Linked DNA regions of Antarctobacter heliothermus. Each later gene encodes a partner of the first gene's protein in a complex. Links are inferred from orthologs where the notes say so. Each region holds a gene or a part of one and is shown in the gene's direction. Other genes may lie near its edges.

Evidence for each region.
Region 2: the proteins of accD (region 1) and ANTHELSMS3_RS01435 are in contact, whole or in part, in a solved structure (PDB 8UXZ), measured with the Escherichia coli proteins. The link is inferred for Antarctobacter heliothermus from one-to-one orthologs.
Region 3: the proteins of accD (region 1) and accC are in contact, whole or in part, in a solved structure (PDB 8UXZ), measured with the Escherichia coli proteins. The link is inferred for Antarctobacter heliothermus from one-to-one orthologs.
Region 4: the proteins of accD (region 1) and accB are in contact, whole or in part, in a solved structure (PDB 8UXZ), measured with the Escherichia coli proteins. The link is inferred for Antarctobacter heliothermus from one-to-one orthologs.

Annotation. Positions count from the first base shown.
Region 1 is NZ_CP022540.1:1,308,870-1,313,081, forward strand. What follows is about bases 1,315-4,212. They hold accD (acetyl-CoA carboxylase, carboxyltransferase subunit beta), read left to right. Parts: upstream 1,315-2,244; coding sequence 2,245-3,180; downstream 3,181-4,212. Other genes in these bases: ANTHELSMS3_RS06150 (CPBP family intramembrane glutamic endopeptidase), read left to right, coding at 1,315-2,064; ANTHELSMS3_RS06160 (bifunctional folylpolyglutamate synthase/dihydrofolate synthase), read left to right, coding at 3,209-4,212. Also shown: ANTHELSMS3_RS06140 (NYN domain-containing protein), read left to right, coding at 1-7; ANTHELSMS3_RS06145 (AEC family transporter), read right to left, coding at 55-990; more of ANTHELSMS3_RS06150, read left to right, coding at 1,198-1,314.
Region 2 is NZ_CP022540.1:286,800-290,957, forward strand. The notes cover bases 404-3,247. They hold ANTHELSMS3_RS01435 (acetyl-CoA carboxylase carboxyltransferase subunit alpha), read left to right. Parts: upstream 404-1,266; coding sequence 1,267-2,229; downstream 2,230-3,247. Other genes in these bases: ANTHELSMS3_RS01430 (AraC family transcriptional regulator), read right to left, coding at 404-1,144; ANTHELSMS3_RS01440 (hypothetical protein), read left to right, coding at 2,234-3,247. In the rest of the region: ANTHELSMS3_RS01425 (LysE family translocator), read left to right, coding at 1-284; more of ANTHELSMS3_RS01430, read right to left, coding at 281-403; more of ANTHELSMS3_RS01440, read left to right, coding at 3,248-3,418; ANTHELSMS3_RS01445 (cytochrome c biogenesis CcdA family protein), read left to right, coding at 3,504-4,158. UniProt on the Escherichia coli protein: Component of the acetyl coenzyme A carboxylase (ACC) complex. First, biotin carboxylase catalyzes the carboxylation of biotin on its carrier protein (BCCP) and then the CO(2) group is transferred by the carboxyltransferase to acetyl-CoA to form malonyl-CoA.
Region 3 is NZ_CP022540.1:2,329,323-2,333,466, reverse strand. What follows is about bases 1-2,830. They hold accC (acetyl-CoA carboxylase biotin carboxylase subunit), read left to right. Parts: upstream 1-655; coding sequence 656-2,005; downstream 2,006-2,830. Other genes in these bases: aat (leucyl/phenylalanyl-tRNA--protein transferase), read left to right, coding at 2,174-2,830; accB (acetyl-CoA carboxylase biotin carboxyl carrier protein), read left to right, coding at 160-651. Outside these bases: more of aat, read left to right, coding at 2,831-2,836; ANTHELSMS3_RS11085 (efflux RND transporter periplasmic adaptor subunit), read left to right, coding at 2,991-4,013; ANTHELSMS3_RS11080 (efflux RND transporter permease subunit), read left to right, coding at 4,018-4,144. UniProt on the Escherichia coli protein: This protein is a component of the acetyl coenzyme A carboxylase complex; first, biotin carboxylase catalyzes the carboxylation of the carrier protein and then the transcarboxylase transfers the carboxyl group to form malonyl-CoA.
Region 4 is NZ_CP022540.1:2,331,562-2,335,863, reverse strand. Bases 1,315-4,302 are described here. They hold accB (acetyl-CoA carboxylase biotin carboxyl carrier protein), read left to right. Parts: upstream 1,315-2,556; coding sequence 2,557-3,048; downstream 3,049-4,302. Other genes in these bases: accC (acetyl-CoA carboxylase biotin carboxylase subunit), read left to right, coding at 3,053-4,302; ANTHELSMS3_RS11105 (AMP-binding protein), read right to left, coding at 1,315-2,274. Outside these bases: acs (acetate--CoA ligase), read left to right, coding at 1-47; ANTHELSMS3_RS11110 (hypothetical protein), read left to right, coding at 380-817; more of ANTHELSMS3_RS11105, read right to left, coding at 763-1,314. UniProt on the Escherichia coli protein: This protein is a component of the acetyl coenzyme A carboxylase complex; first, biotin carboxylase catalyzes the carboxylation of the carrier protein and then the transcarboxylase transfers the carboxyl group to form malonyl-CoA.

The DNA of each region.
Region 1 (4,212 bases):
CGACTAGGCGGGGCAGGGGGCTGCTATCGCCGCCGCGTTCGTAGCGCGGCGGTGTCAGTCGATCCAGCCAGTGACCGTGGCAATCACCGCGCTGACGGTCAGGATGCTGACAGCCGTGGAAATCAGGATGGCTGCCGACACCCGCTGTGGTGCGATGCCGTAGTGCTGCGCCAGAATGAACACGTTGCCCGCCACGGGCAGCGCGGCGGCGGACACGGCGACGGCGGCGCGATAGGCATCGATCGGGAAAAAGATATAAACCCCCAGCCCGACAAACAGCGGATGCAGGATCAGTTTGGCAAAGCTCAACCAAACGGCAATCTGGACCCGCTCGGCAGATTTTGAGGCCAAAGACGCACCGATGGCGAACAACGCGCCGGGGGTGGCGGCATTGCCCAGCGTGGTGAGAAAGCTATTGGCGGTTTCGGGCACACCCAATCCGCTGGCAGATACCATGAGACCCAGACCAATAGAGACGATCATCGGGTTTTTCAGGAGCCCGGCCAGCAGTTTGCGCAATATGCCAAGGTGCATGCGCCCCTCACGCGCGCCGGTCACCATTAGTGTCAGGAGCGAGGAAAACACGATCAGGTCAATCGACAGGATCAGGATGATCGGGCCGACCGCCTCTTGTCCCAGCAACAGGGCCAGCATCGGCACGCCAAGAAAGCCGGTGTTGCCAATAGCGGCGCATTGCGCCTCGATCGAGGCGGTGGACAGGTCCAGCCCGCGCAAAAAGGCGACCGCCATGCCCAATCCCCATGTAAAGGCGGTGCCCCAGAGATAAGCAGCTGCAAGGCGCGGTTCGAATATCTCGTCAAAGCGCAAATTGGCGGAAAAGCGGAACAGCATCGCCGAGAGCGCAAAGTAGAAGACGAACTTTGTCAGGCTGGCGCTGGCCTCTTCGGAAAAGAAACGCGACTTTGCCGCGCCGTATCCCAGCGCGATCAGGCAGAAAAAGGGAACGGTCTTTAGGAAGATATCCAGCATGGGCATGTCGTAGCATGGGGGGCGGTGGCGTCAACGGCGCGGCGGCGTTGACAGTGGGGGCTTTGGCGCCGGATCATGGGTGCATGACACCGGGAACGACCTTTTTAACGCGCGACGAGATTCGCAACCTGTCGGCCCGCCCTGACTGGCCCACAGCGTGACCGGCCAGGTATGAACCGCCCGATGCGCTACAGGCGCCACCAGATCATGACAGCGCCCGCTGAGCCGCGCGCCGAGTTGTGGCGGCTGGCGCTGGGACTGGTGCTGTGCGTCGTGATCTGGTTCGGGCTGGCGCGGGGGATTGTCGGGCTTCTGGGCAGTGTCATGCAGGGCGACGCCTATCTTTCGCTGCTGGAGCAGTTGCAGACCGGCACGACACCGCAAAGCCTGCTGCTGGTGCTCCTGTTGACCGGCGCGCTGGGCGTGGGGGCGATGATGGTCGCCGAGATGTTGCACGACAGGCCCGGTCTGAGCCTGTTGGGGCCTTGGCGGTTGTTCCGGTGGGATTTTCTGCGTGTCACTGGCGCGCTGGTGGTGCTGAATATGGCGGTTCTGATGTTGCCGCCCTGGGATCTGCTGACCTCGACGCGACCGGGGTTGCCGTTGGACAAATGGCTGTTGTGTTTGCCTGCAACGCTGGTCGTGGTGTTCGTTCAGACCGGCGCGGAAGAAGTATTCTTTCGTGGCTATTTCCAGTCCCAACTGGCGGCGCGCCTGCGGCACCCGGCGATCTGGTTGGGGGTGCCCTCGTTGGCCTTTGGCTTGGGGCATTACATGCCAGGTGTTTACGGCGACAACGCCCTAATGGTGGCGGGATGGAGTGCGTTGTTCGGGTTGGCCGCAGCCGACCTGACAGCGCGGTCCGGCAGTCTGGGTCCGGCGGTTGCGCTGCATTTCGTGAACAACGTCTTGGTGTTTGCCGGGGTTTCCATGAGTGGAGAGATGTCCGGGCTGGCGCTGCGGCAATGGCCGTTCGGACCGGACGACACCGCAGATATCGCCGCCCTGTTGCCGCTGGATCTGGCGATGATCGGGTTGAGCTGGTTAACCGCACGGGTGGCCCTGCGATTGTAAGCAGGAAGAGGCGTGACGCCAGAGGCATGCTTGCAGCATGACTTCCGGCTCCCTTTGGTCGCCTCCTTTGGGATATTTCCAGACAGAAGAAGCTGGGGCCGTGCGCGTGCCCATGGTTGATTGCATTTCCGGTCCGGCGCGCCTATTTCTCGGCCATCTTGGAACTTGCGCAGGTCGCCCATGAACTGGATCACCAACTACGTCCGTCCGCGGATCAACTCCATCTTCTCCCGCCGCGAAGTGCCCGAGAACCTGTGGTCCAAATGTGACGACTGCGGCACCATGCTGTTTCACCGCGAGATCAGCGATAATTTGAATGTCTGCACCAATTGCGGCCATCACATGCACATCACGCCGCGCGACAGATTTCTGGCGCTGTTTGATGGCGGCGTGTTCAATGAACTGGCTGTGCCAGAGCCGGTGGCCGACCCGCTGCATTTTCGCGATCAGAAGCGGTATCCAGACCGGATGAAAGCCGCGCAGAAGGCCACGCATGAGAAAGAGGCGATGCTGGTCGCAGCCGGTGAGATCGGTCGCACGCCGATTGTGGCGGCGGCGCAGGATTTCAGCTTTATGGGCGGGTCGATGGGAATGTACGTCGGCAATGCGATCATTGCCGCCGCGCAAGAGGCTGTAAAGCTGGGCCGCCCGTTGGTGTTGTTTTCGGCCGCCGGAGGCGCGCGGATGCAGGAGGGTATTCTGAGCCTGATGCAAATGCCGCGCACGACCGTAGCCGTGCAGATGCTGAAAGAGGCCGGGCTGCCCTATATCGTGGTGCTGACGCATCCGACGACCGGCGGTGTGACCGCGTCCTATGCGATGTTGGGTGACGTGCAAATTGCCGAGCCGAATGCGTTGATCTGTTTTGCCGGACCACGCGTGATCGAGCAGACCATTCGCGAAAAACTCCCCGAGGGGTTCCAGCGGGCAGAGTACCTGTTGGAGCACGGGATGCTGGACCGCGTCACCGACCGGCGCAAGATGCGCGAAGAGTTGATCGTGATCACCCGCATGTTGATGGGGATGCCGCCGGCGACATGGGGCGATCTGCCGCCGCCGGGGCCAGAGGATCTGAAACCAGAGCCCAACGCGGCGCTGGACAATAACGCAACGTGATCTTCGACATATCAAGGGGTTTCGGAAGATGAGCGCAGGGGCGCTAGGGTCTGACCTATTGTTGCAGCGCATGATGGCGTTGCACCCCAAGATCATAGATCTCACGCTGGATCGGGTCTGGCGGTTGCTGGAGGCGCTGGATCATCCCGAACGCAAGCTGCCGCCGGTGATCCATCTGGCCGGAACCAATGGCAAGGGATCGACCCAGGCCATGATCCGGGCGGGGATAGAGGCGGCGGGGCAAACCTGCCACGCCTATACCTCGCCGCATTTGGCGCGATTCCATGAGCGGATCCGGCTGGCGGGAGCGCTGATTTCCGAACCCGAACTGGAGGCGGTACTGGACGAATGCGTTGCCGCAAATGGCGCTGAGTCCATCACCTATTTCGAGATCACGACCTGTGCCGCCCTGCTGGCGATGAGCCGAGTGCCTGCCGACTATGTGTTGCTGGAGACAGGGTTGGGTGGGCGATTGGACGCGACCAATGTGATCGCGCGCCCTGCGACTACGGTGATTACCCCGATCTCGATGGATCATGAGCAGTATCTTGGCGACACGCTGGCGCTGATCGCTGGGGAAAAGGCGGGTATTCTGAAACGGGGAACGCCCTGTGTGGTCGGCCCGCAACCGGAGGCCGCGTTGGAGGTGATCGAGGCGCGGGCGGCGGCGCTGGGTGCGCCTTTGCTGGCTTATGGGCAGCAGTGGCATGTCTGGCAAGAACACGGACGGCTGGTGTTTCAGGATGAGATCGGGCTATTGGATCTGCCGTTGCCGGTGCTGCCCGGCGCGCATCAAGTCCAGAACGCTGGTGCTGCGTTGGCGGTGTTGCGACTTCTGAACATGCCGGAGGCGGCGTTTGAGGGCGCGATGACTAGGGCAGAATGGCCTGCCCGACTGCAGCGGCTGCGGTCCGGTCCGCTGGTGGCGGCGGCCCCTGCGATCGAATTGTGGCTGGATGGCGGTCACAACCCGGCCGCAGGAGAGGCTTTGGCAGTGCATCTGTCGGGTCTGCCGACACGGCCCACACATCT
Region 2 (4,158 bases), 1.0 Mb from region 1 along the record:
GCCCGCTCAGCTTTGTGCAGGCCGCCGCCTTTCAGTGGGTCAACCCCAAGGCGTGGTCCATGGCGCTGGGGGCCATCACGCTCTATGCCGCCAGCCGCGATCTGTCCGCCGTCGCATGGGTGTCGGCCACCTATGCGGTGATCGGCACCGCCTCCGCCGTCGCATGGACGGTTCTGGGCACAGGGATGCGCCGCTGGCTGGCAGACCCGCGCCGCCTGCGCGTCTTCAACTGGACCATGGCAGCGCTGCTACTGGCCGCCATGGCACCGGTTCTGCTGGGCTAGGCACCTGCCAGAGGCACATGGATCTCCGTTATCAGATCGGCGGGCGCGGTGTCGCTTGGGTCGTTGAGATAAATCTCAAAGGGCGGGGAATCCGCGGGCGTCTCGCCGCTTTGCGGCAAGCCGGTGCAATACATGTGATCCCAGGCCGCCTGCAGCCCGGAATAAGGCCCCTTGAGCGTCAGAACAGCATGACGACCGCCCGGCAACAGCACCTCTTCGAGGTCAGACGGCATCGACACCCCATCCACCAAAATCACACCGGCGTGGCTGCGCAAGTCGGGTTCGGGCACGTCTGCCGGGCTGTCATAGTAGACACCCACCATGCCGCGCGCATGACCCCACAGGTTCTGAGCGGTAAAGACCGCCGCGACCTGCTGAAAGGCTCGGCCAATTTCTGGATAGGGGCCCTTGTGCGGCAATGCCGCCAGCCGTTGCGGCGCGCAGTCTCGGATTTCAAAAGGATACATCTGGGGAACTCCTTGTCGTAGGATCGGGGATTGCGGATCGGGCCGCCCAGCGGCACGAAACGCTGCGGGCGTCATGCCGTAGTGCCGCTGAAACACGCGGGCAAAACTGTCAGTGTTGGCATACCCCGCCCGCGCGGCCACCTGCGTCACCGGCCAATCGGTCTGTACCAGCCAACAGGCAGCGCGATGGGCCCGAATGCGGCGCACCGCTTGGGCGCAGGTCTCTCCGGTCATGGCGTGATGCACCCGGTGCCAGTGGAATCGCGACATCGCCGCCACATCGGCCAGCGCATCCAACGACAGATCACCAGCGGGGTTGTCAAAAATGTACTGGATCACGCGGCGCAGGCGGTCCTCATAGGGATGCGCCCCTCTGGCTTCTTCTTGGTCCAAATACTCAACTCCTACGGCGCGTCCGGGCCTGTCCTCTGCATAACGCGGGACAGATCGACAAATCTTGCTTTATTGCATCCGGAACGCGGCAAGGTCATATAGCGCCGTGCAAGGAGACGCCGATGACCCATTACCTCGACTTCGAAAAACCGCTGGCAGACATCGAAGGCAAGGCCGAAGAATTGCGCGCCATGGCCCGGAACAGTGAGGACATGGATGTCGAGGCCGAGGCCGCCGCGCTGGACGGCAAGGCCAAGACGCTGCTCAAGGACTTGTATGCCAAGCTGACTCCGTGGCGCAAATGTCAGGTCGCGCGGCATCCCGAACGTCCCCATTGCAAGGATTACATCGAGGCGCTGTTCACAGAGTTCACGCCGCTCGCCGGGGACCGCAACTTTGCCGAGGATGAGGCCATCATGGGCGGTCTGGCACGGCTGGACGACCGGCCCGTCATGGTGATCGGTCACGAAAAGGGCCATGACACCACTTCGCGCATCACCCGCAACTTTGGCATGGCCCGGCCAGAGGGCTATCGCAAGGCGTTGCGTCTGATGGACATGGCCGACCGTTTCGGTCTGCCGGTGGTGACGCTGATCGACACGCCGGGCGCCTATCCCGGCAAGGGCGCCGAGGAACGCGGCCAGTCCGAGGCCATCGCGCGGTCGACCGAAAAATGCCTGCAAATCGGTGTGCCGCTGGTATCGGTTGTGATCGGCGAAGGCGGCTCTGGCGGGGCGGTGGCCTTTGCCACCGGCAACCGCGTCGCCATGCTGGAACATGCGGTCTATTCGGTCATCTCGCCCGAGGGCTGCGCCTCGATCCTGTGGAAAGACGCCGACAAGATGCGCGAAGCCGCCGAGGCGTTGCGCCTGACCGCGCAGGATCTGCACCAGTTGGGTGTCTGCGACCGCGTCATTCCCGAACCACTGGGCGGCGCCCACCGTGCCCCCGAAACCGCGATCGACGCGGTGCGGACCGCGGTCAATGCGCTGTTGCTGGATCTGGACGGCATGAGCCGAGAGGATCTGATCCGCTCTCGTCGGACCAAGTTCCTGAACCTTGGGTCCAAGGGTCTGGCGGCCTGATCCGATGCTGGACGGGCTGGACCGCGTGGATTGGGCCGGTCTGACACATGGCCGCGGCCCGGCCACGGATGTCCCCGCCGCGCTGCGGGCGCTGGCGCTTGGCGGCGCATCGCAGGCCGCGCGCGCCCTTGCCACGCTGAACGAAACGCTCTGCCATCAGGGCGGCTGCTACACCGCCTCCGCCGCAGCGATTCCCTTTGTGGCGGAACTGGCACTGCGGCCCGGGCCGCGCACCCCCAGCCTGCTGCACCTGTTGCGCGCCATCGCAGCACCTGCCTGCGCGCGGATGCTGGCGCAAGGCCGGACCACGCGCGGCTACTACGCTGATGCGGCCCACAGCGCGGCGGAGCGCGACCATACCGGCACCTCGACGCGTGTCGAGGCCGAATGCCACGTCGCCGTCGCCCGCGCCTTGCCCTCCCTTTTGTCCCTACTGGACAGCGACGACCCCGCGCAGGTGGCCGCGGTGCTGATGCTGCTGGGCGAGTTTCCGTCCCTCGGGACCGACAGCACACAACGCATCACCGCCGCCATCAAGCGGTCCGACAATCCGGCGGTGCGGTGCGCCGGTCTGGCGGCACTGGGCCGCCTGTCGCGCTCTGTCGAGGTCGACCCCGCCGATCCGATCCTGCGGCGCTTGCTGGACCCGGCGCAGCCACTGCCGATCCGGGTCGAGGCGGCGCTGTCGATGACCGTGCAGGAAGCGGCCCGGCGCGACGTTCTGCTGGAGGGGTTGCGCCACAGTGATGCGCTGAATCAATCAGACACGGCGGACCGTGCGCTGTTCCCGCGCCCCGGCTGGACAGCGGACCGGGTCGCGACCTGTCTGGCCCGCTGGCGCGGCGGCGATGCGCAGCGGACCGAAACCGCGCAGGCGATCATCGCCGCACTGCCGCAGGCCCGCGCTGCGGGGGCCGCGACCACCGGGCAGACCCGCGCCCTGTTGGCGACACTGGCGGCAGGTGCCCCCATCGAAGGGATGTTCCGCGGCCGCCGGAGGTCCATGCTGTCAGAGCTTGACCGGCAAGCGCTACAGGCCATCGCCGCGCAGGGCGACTGGATCTCCGGGGATGTCCCCAACGCGATGTTTGCCACCCTGATGCGTCGCTGCGGTCTGCCCGACACAGCCCACGACCTTACCCGCTTTGCCACCCGTCCGGGTGCGCTGGCCCGTCTGCTGCGGCGCTGACCTGTCATATTCCCCCACGCGAGCGTGATGCCCCGTCAGGGCTTTGTCGGGTGACAGCGCGCGGAACTTTGGCAATATCGCGTCCATGGAACTGATATTCGCATATGGCGCGGGCCTCCTGACGCTGATCAACCCCTGCGTGGTGCCGGTGCTGCCGATTGTCATCGCCACGGCGTTGCAGGCCAGCCGCCTTGGGCCGCTGGCAATGGCCGCCGGGCTGAGCCTGTCGTTTGTCGTGCTTGGCTTGGGCATAACCGCCTTTGGCCATTTGATCGGGCTGGACGTTGACACCGTGGCCAAGGCGGGCGCGGTCCTGATGGTGCTGTTTGGTCTGGCGCTGTTACTGCCGCAGGGCGCGGCCCTGATGGAAACCGCCACTGCCGGGCTGGCGGCGCGCGCAGACGCACAGATGGACCATGTAGATCGCAGCGGATTGCGCGGTCAGCTTCTGGGCGGGATGCTGCTCGGCGCGGTCTGGAGCCCCTGTATCGGCCCAACGCTGGGCGGGGCGATATCCTTGGCCAGTCAGGGGCAGAACCTTGGCTGGGCTGCGCTGATCATGGTGTTCTTTGCACTGGGTGTGTCGACGCTGATCCTTGGGCTGGCTTATGGCACGCGTGGCGCAATTGGCCGCCACAATGCCCGGATGCGCGCGCTGGCGATCCGTGCCCGCCCGATCCTTGGCGCAAGTTTTGTCGCTGTCGGCCTTGCGCTGTTTTTCAACTTTCACCACCTGATCG
Region 3 (4,144 bases), 1.0 Mb from region 1 along the record:
CGTCGCGCACCGACCTCATGGAACCAGACCGCGACAGCCGGCAAAAGCCGCGCCGGAACCTGCGCGGCATCGCTTTTCCTTCGCCGCGCCATAGCCTATAAGCTGCGCAGAACCCGCCGGTGTGACCGGTAACGGGCCGATGAACATGGCGAGGATGGCATGAGCGAGAAGAAGACCGAGGCAGATGTGGCCTTCATCAAGGCGCTGGCGGAACTCCTGCAGGAGAACGACCTGACGGAACTGGAAGTCATGCGCGAATACGGCGATGACGACAGCCTGCAAGTGCGCATAAGCCGCGTTGTCCCGGTGGCCGCTCCGGCCATCGCCGCGCCCGCTGCTCCGGTGGCACATGCCGCGCCTGCAGTGCCCCCCGCTGCGAGCGCTGCCCCTGAGATGCCCGAAGATCCGGCAGCCCATCCAGGTGCCGTGACCTCGCCCATGGTGGGCACGGTCTACATGCAGGCGGAACCGGGGTCCGATCCGTTCATCAGCGTCGGCACTGCCGTTAAAGAAGGCGACACGCTGCTGATCGTCGAAGCGATGAAGACGATGAACCACATTCCGGCACCGCGCGCAGGCACCGTCAAGCGTATCCTTGTCGAGGATGGCGCCCCGGTCGAATACGGCGCCCCGCTTGTGATCCTCGAGTAAGCGCATGACCGACAAAATCCTTATTGCCAACCGAGGCGAAATCGCGCTGCGCGTTATTCGTGCCTGTCGTGAAATGGGCATTCCGTCAGTCGCGGTGCATTCCACCGCCGACGCCGACGCGATGCATGTGCGCATGGCGGATGAAACCATCTGCATCGGCCCCGCGCCGTCCACCGACAGCTATCTGTCGATTCCTGCGATCATCTCGGCCTGCGAAGTCACCGGGGCTACGGCAATCCACCCCGGCTATGGTTTCCTGTCCGAGAACGCCCGTTTCGTGCAGATTGTCGAAGATCACGACATCACCTTTATCGGCCCGTCGGCGGAACATATCCGCACGATGGGTGACAAAATCACCGCCAAGGAAACGGCCAAGACCTTGGGCATTCCGGTTGTTCCGGGGTCAGAGGGCGGCGTCGGCTCTGTCGAAGAGGCCAAGAAAATCGGCGCCTCCTTCGGGTATCCGGTCATCGTCAAGGCCACCGCGGGCGGCGGCGGCCGCGGCATGAAGGTCTCGCGCGACGAAGATGAAATGGAGCGCGCCTATCTGACCGCGCGGTCCGAATCCAAGGCCGCCTTTGGCAACGACGAAGTCTACATCGAGAAATACCTGCAACGGCCGCGCCACATCGAGATTCAGGTCTTTGGCGACGGTCAGGGCAATGGCGTGCATCTGGGAGAACGGGACTGTTCGTTGCAGCGCCGCCACCAGAAAGTGTTTGAAGAGGCCCCCGGCCCGTCGATCTCCCCCGAGGAACGCGCCCATATCGGCGGCATCTGCGCCAAGGCGATTTCAGAAATGGGCTATCGCGGCGCTGGCACCATCGAGTTCCTGTACGAAGACGGCGAGTTCTATTTCATCGAGATGAACACTCGCCTGCAGGTGGAACACCCCGTGACCGAGGCCATCTTTGGTGTCGATCTTGTGCGCGAGCAAATCCGGGTTGCCGCAGGGCATCCGCTATCGTTCACGCAGGACGATCTGAAGATCAACGGCCACGCCATCGAGGTCCGGATCAACGCGGAAAAGTTGCCGGAATTCCGGCCCTCCCCCGGCACCATCTCACATTTTCATGCCCCCGGCGGTCTGGGCGTGCGCATGGACTCCGCGCTTTACGACGGCTACCGCATCCCCCCCTACTACGACAGCCTGATTGCCAAGTTGATCGTGCACGGGGCCGACCGGCCTGCGGCCCTGGCCCGTCTGAACCGCGCATTGGGAGAGTTGATCGTGGATGGCATCGACACAACGGTGCCGCTGTTCCACGCGCTTTTGCGCGAAAAGGACATCCACACCGGCGACTATAACATCCACTGGTTGGAAAAATGGTTGGAGGCAGGCGGGCTGGAGTAATCCTGCCTCCTGTCGGGGTGTCCTGCTGGGACGCGGAGGGGATTGCCACCGCGACCACGCAGGTCGCGCCTGCGCGATGCTCCGCCGGTCCGGTTTCGGTCCGGGCTTGCCCCCCTGGGCAAATACCCACATTGTTGATCACCTTTACCAAATGATTTCACATACCTCATGAGCGTTACCCCCGAACTGCTGCTTCACGCCTATCGCACCGGAATTTTTCCGATGGCAGAACGTCATGACGATCCGGAAATCTTTTGGGTCGATCCCCGGCGTCGCGGCATTCTGCCTTTGGACGGGTTTCGCATTTCACGCAGTCTGGCCAAGAGGTTGCGCCGAGATGATTACAAGGTCACCTTGAACGCCGACTTCACTGGCGTGATCGACGGATGCGCAGACCGCGATGAAACATGGATCAACGCAGAAATCCGCGACCTTTACCATGCGCTGCACATCGAGGGCCGCGCCCACGCGTTAGAGGTGTGGATGGCGGGCGAGTTGGTCGGCGGCGTCTATGGCGTGACCGTGGGCGCGGCCTTTTGCGGCGAGTCGATGTTTTCGCGCCGCCGAGATGCGTCAAAGATCGCGCTGGCCTGGTTGATGGATTTACTCCGGCGCACCGGATTCATGTTGTTCGACACGCAGTTTCTGACTCCGCATCTGGCAACCCTCGGCGGGATTGAGATCACCCGGCACGATTATCGCGCGCGCTTGTCCACCGCGCTGAAGACCGAAGCCGATATTCTGTCAGCCCCTCTTGCCCACGCCGGGGCCGAAGTTGTTACCCGTAACGCAGCGGCAACCGCAGCGGCCACCACATCCTCAGGTCAATAAACTGCGGCCAATCGGCACCTGTTCTAAAAAATCGAACACGCCGCAGTCGCACAGCACCTGTGCGGCGGCAAAAGTGAACTGAACGGTTTGAATTTCTCGTGAGAATCGCTATGTGCCGGGACCAACCGCCATTAGCCGTATCCGGAGACCGTCGATGCGTTCCCTTGCCTTTGCCCTAGCTTGTTGTCTGTTTGCCTCTGCCGGAGTTGCGCAGGAGGTGCCCAAGCCGGTCAAGCTGATGGAAATCAGTTCCAAACCAACGCAGATCCATCGCCTGTTCTACGGACAGGTGCAGGCGCTGCAAACAGTCGATCTGGCCTTTCAGGTCGCCGGTCAGATTGAGACACTGGACGCCGAAGAAGGCACCTATCTGAAAAAGAACCAACAGATCGCCCAACTGGATCTGGATCGGTTTCGCCGCGCGATGTCGCAGGCCGAAGTTAACCTGACCAAAGCCCAAAGAGATTTGACCCGCCTTGAAAGCCTGCGTGGCCAAGCCGTCTCCGAAGTGTCGGTGAACGATGCCCAGACCCAGTTGAACCTTGCAGAAATCGCCTTTGAGGACGCGCGGGACAATCTGGAACACGCCACGCTGCATGCCCCTTTCGAGGCATTGATCGCACGCCGTCTTGTGGCCAATTTCACAACCGTCTCCGCGGGGACGCCCGTTGTTCGGCTGCATGACGTGTCCGAATTGCGGGTGGATATCGAAGTGCCCGAAGTGCTGTTCCGCCAAGCTGGCGGTTCCGACACAGTGACGTTCAGCGCCCAATTGCCCGGTGACCCGACCAGCTATCCGCTGACCATGCGCGAATTCGAGACCGAAACCAATTCGGTTGGCCAGACCTATACCCTGACGCTGAGTTTTGATGATCCGCCGGGGGATTTTGTCTTTCCTGGCGCGTCAGTGACGGTGATTGCCGCGGCCAGCACAAACGGCCAAAATGGCGTTGTTTTGCCTGAAACGGCTCTGATCTACGCGCCGGACGGGACTGCAGCCGTCATGGTCTACACAGACGGCACGGTGCGCCGCACGCCGATTGAGATCGAGATACGCACCGACGGGCAAACCTATCTCAAGGATGGGCTAGAGGATGGCACTCAGATCATGTTGACCGGTGCGGCGCTGGTCACGGACGGCCAAGCCGTTCGTCCTTTCACTCGCGTCGGAGAATAATCTCATGTCCATCGCGCGTGCCTCCATCGACAAGGCGCTGATCACCTGGCTCTTGATGCTGATCTGCCTTCTGGGCGGCGTCTGGGGCTTTGCCACCATCGGCCGCCTCGAAGATCCCGCCTTTACCATCA
Region 4 (4,302 bases), 1.0 Mb from region 1 along the record:
CCTCAGTCGTCGACGATCTCATCGATAATCGGATGAATAAGGCGTGATCTGACCACCACCACCCGGTCAGCCGCCGATTTAATCGGCGGCTGACGTGTTTCAGGGGCGTCGCCGCGCCAATCGGCAGGTTGTCTTGCGGGACGCTGTTTACCAAGACGCATCAGTCTGGTGCGCTGCGTGCCCCTGCGGCATGTCAAACGCATGCAATGCAGTCGCCAAGCCCCTATCGTTGCGCGGGAAAACAACCGCTCGCCCTGCGCCGGACAGCCCCGCCCTGCCATCGCCGGATTTTCTTCACAATTCGACCCAACCCGCTGCAAAACTATGCCTCGGATGTTAACATGTCTTTATGTGGGGGCGCTCTGGATGGAGCAGCCGCATGCAAACGAACTTTCCACCGACGCTAACCGCGCCGCAGGTCACCGGCCACCCGCAAGGGCTGCCGGGCGAACAACCGGAGACCCGCGCGCAGACCAAAGTCCAGCCGATCGCCAACGCCCGCAACCCCGAGGCGCGGCTTAATGACGGGCTGGAGCCGACCAAGTTTTGGCGCGCCGCCATTGGCCAGCCCGACCCCTCGACCAATGCCCCGCCACCATCGATCATGCAGATAACCATCAGCCGATTGCTGGACGCGCAAAACCCGGACTTTGACAACCCCGAGTCAGACACCACAGCCAACGCCCAAACAGTTGAGCCCCCCCCGGACTCGCAGCTCTATGTGGACAAGGTCACGTCAGGAGACGGCCCCGCCACAGTCGATCAATCGGCAGAACCGAACGACGCGCGCAAGTCGGTCTTCAGCACCTTGCCGTAGTTGTTCTTAGGCAGCGCCGGCAGCATCACATAGGCCTTTGGCCGTTTGAAACGCGCAATTCGGGCGAGGCAATGCGCATCCAGTGCGGCCTCGTCCAAAGAGCCGTCGCAGACGACAAAGGCTACCACCTCTTCGCCCCATTCGGGGTGCGGACGTCCGACCACGGCAACTTCGGACACTTGCGGGTGTTCCAGCAGCGCCTCTTCAACCTCGCGCGGGTAGATGTTGGTCCCGCCCGAGATGATCAGATCCTTGGACCGGTCCTTCATCGTGACGTAGCCGTCACCATCCATCGCACCCATGTCGCCAGTCCACAGCCATCCGTCCTTCAGCGTTTTTGCCGAGGCCTCCGGGTTCTTCCAATAGCCGGCCATTACGATGTCACCACGCACAAGGATCTCACCCACGGCATCTGTTGGCACCGTCTTGCCGTCTTCATCGGCGATGCGCACCTCGACCGCAGATTGCGCCCGTCCGACGGAGCCCAGACGCTGCCGCCAACGCGGATAAGTCCGGTCCGTAACGTCATGGCGCGACAGCGCAGTTATGCCCATCGGGCACTCCCCCTGACCATAGATCTGCACAAAAATCGGTCCAAAATGGTCAACTGCCTCGATTATGTCGGCATTGTACATCGGGCCACCGGCGTAAACGATGGTGCGCAGCCCGGTGCCAGGACAGTCTGTCTCTTTGGCGTGGCGGGTCAGGCGCTGCACCATGGTAGGCGCCATGAACATGTGGACGCCCCTGAAATGCACGGCAAGGTCCAGTGTCTCCTTGACATCGAATCCGCCTGACGGAGGAAACACATGACGGGCCCCGGCGCGAACGTGCATCATGTTGTAGATGCCTGCACCATGGCTGAGCGGAGCGGCATAAAGGGCGGCATCTTCGGCACGGACGAGATCACAGTCGCATTGGTAACTCAGTGACATGGTCACCAGCATCCGGTGGGTGATGATCACCCCCTTTGGCCGGCCCGTGGTGCCGGACGTGTAAAACAGCCATGCCAGATCATCCGGCGCGCGTTGGACAGGTGCGTCGCTCGCTGGCGCATTAAGCAGAGCCTGCCATCCGGCGCTGCCGGTCTCGATCACTTCGGTTGCAGTTACGACCGCGAGATCCGGGGCCAAGTCGGGCGTTGCGAAGACTAGCGACGCGCCAGAGTTTGTCAGGATGAAATCCGCCTCACGCGGGTGCAGCTTGGCATTGATCGGAACGATGGCGGCACCTGCGTACCACGCGCCGTATTGCGCGATCAGATAGTCAGGCACGTTCTTCATGAACAGGGCAACCCGGTCGCCGGGCCGGATGCCCCGGGCAATCAACGCCCCGGCAAGACACTGCGCTGCAAAGTGGAATTGGCCGTAGCTTGCCACCGGATCGCAACCAAGAAACAGTGCCGGACAGTCCGGTGATTGCTGCGCCGTGCGGGCAAGCCAAGTGGAAATATTCATGGATGGTCCTCCCCGGGGTGGAATGCTATGCGCGGCTCCGCTTGGCCGCAACACGGCTTGGAACAGATCTGCCGCCGTTGCGAGGTCTGGTGCAGGGCGCGCTGCCAGCGCTACCGAGACCGCCGTCGCGCACCGACCTCATGGAACCAGACCGCGACAGCCGGCAAAAGCCGCGCCGGAACCTGCGCGGCATCGCTTTTCCTTCGCCGCGCCATAGCCTATAAGCTGCGCAGAACCCGCCGGTGTGACCGGTAACGGGCCGATGAACATGGCGAGGATGGCATGAGCGAGAAGAAGACCGAGGCAGATGTGGCCTTCATCAAGGCGCTGGCGGAACTCCTGCAGGAGAACGACCTGACGGAACTGGAAGTCATGCGCGAATACGGCGATGACGACAGCCTGCAAGTGCGCATAAGCCGCGTTGTCCCGGTGGCCGCTCCGGCCATCGCCGCGCCCGCTGCTCCGGTGGCACATGCCGCGCCTGCAGTGCCCCCCGCTGCGAGCGCTGCCCCTGAGATGCCCGAAGATCCGGCAGCCCATCCAGGTGCCGTGACCTCGCCCATGGTGGGCACGGTCTACATGCAGGCGGAACCGGGGTCCGATCCGTTCATCAGCGTCGGCACTGCCGTTAAAGAAGGCGACACGCTGCTGATCGTCGAAGCGATGAAGACGATGAACCACATTCCGGCACCGCGCGCAGGCACCGTCAAGCGTATCCTTGTCGAGGATGGCGCCCCGGTCGAATACGGCGCCCCGCTTGTGATCCTCGAGTAAGCGCATGACCGACAAAATCCTTATTGCCAACCGAGGCGAAATCGCGCTGCGCGTTATTCGTGCCTGTCGTGAAATGGGCATTCCGTCAGTCGCGGTGCATTCCACCGCCGACGCCGACGCGATGCATGTGCGCATGGCGGATGAAACCATCTGCATCGGCCCCGCGCCGTCCACCGACAGCTATCTGTCGATTCCTGCGATCATCTCGGCCTGCGAAGTCACCGGGGCTACGGCAATCCACCCCGGCTATGGTTTCCTGTCCGAGAACGCCCGTTTCGTGCAGATTGTCGAAGATCACGACATCACCTTTATCGGCCCGTCGGCGGAACATATCCGCACGATGGGTGACAAAATCACCGCCAAGGAAACGGCCAAGACCTTGGGCATTCCGGTTGTTCCGGGGTCAGAGGGCGGCGTCGGCTCTGTCGAAGAGGCCAAGAAAATCGGCGCCTCCTTCGGGTATCCGGTCATCGTCAAGGCCACCGCGGGCGGCGGCGGCCGCGGCATGAAGGTCTCGCGCGACGAAGATGAAATGGAGCGCGCCTATCTGACCGCGCGGTCCGAATCCAAGGCCGCCTTTGGCAACGACGAAGTCTACATCGAGAAATACCTGCAACGGCCGCGCCACATCGAGATTCAGGTCTTTGGCGACGGTCAGGGCAATGGCGTGCATCTGGGAGAACGGGACTGTTCGTTGCAGCGCCGCCACCAGAAAGTGTTTGAAGAGGCCCCCGGCCCGTCGATCTCCCCCGAGGAACGCGCCCATATCGGCGGCATCTGCGCCAAGGCGATTTCAGAAATGGGCTATCGCGGCGCTGGCACCATCGAGTTCCTGTACGAAGACGGCGAGTTCTATTTCATCGAGATGAACACTCGCCTGCAGGTGGAACACCCCGTGACCGAGGCCATCTTTGGTGTCGATCTTGTGCGCGAGCAAATCCGGGTTGCCGCAGGGCATCCGCTATCGTTCACGCAGGACGATCTGAAGATCAACGGCCACGCCATCGAGGTCCGGATCAACGCGGAAAAGTTGCCGGAATTCCGGCCCTCCCCCGGCACCATCTCACATTTTCATGCCCCCGGCGGTCTGGGCGTGCGCATGGACTCCGCGCTTTACGACGGCTACCGCATCCCCCCCTACTACGACAGCCTGATTGCCAAGTTGATCGTGCACGGGGCCGACCGGCCTGCGGCCCTGGCCCGTCTGAACCGCGCATTGGGAGAGTTGATCGTGGATGGCATCGACACAACGGT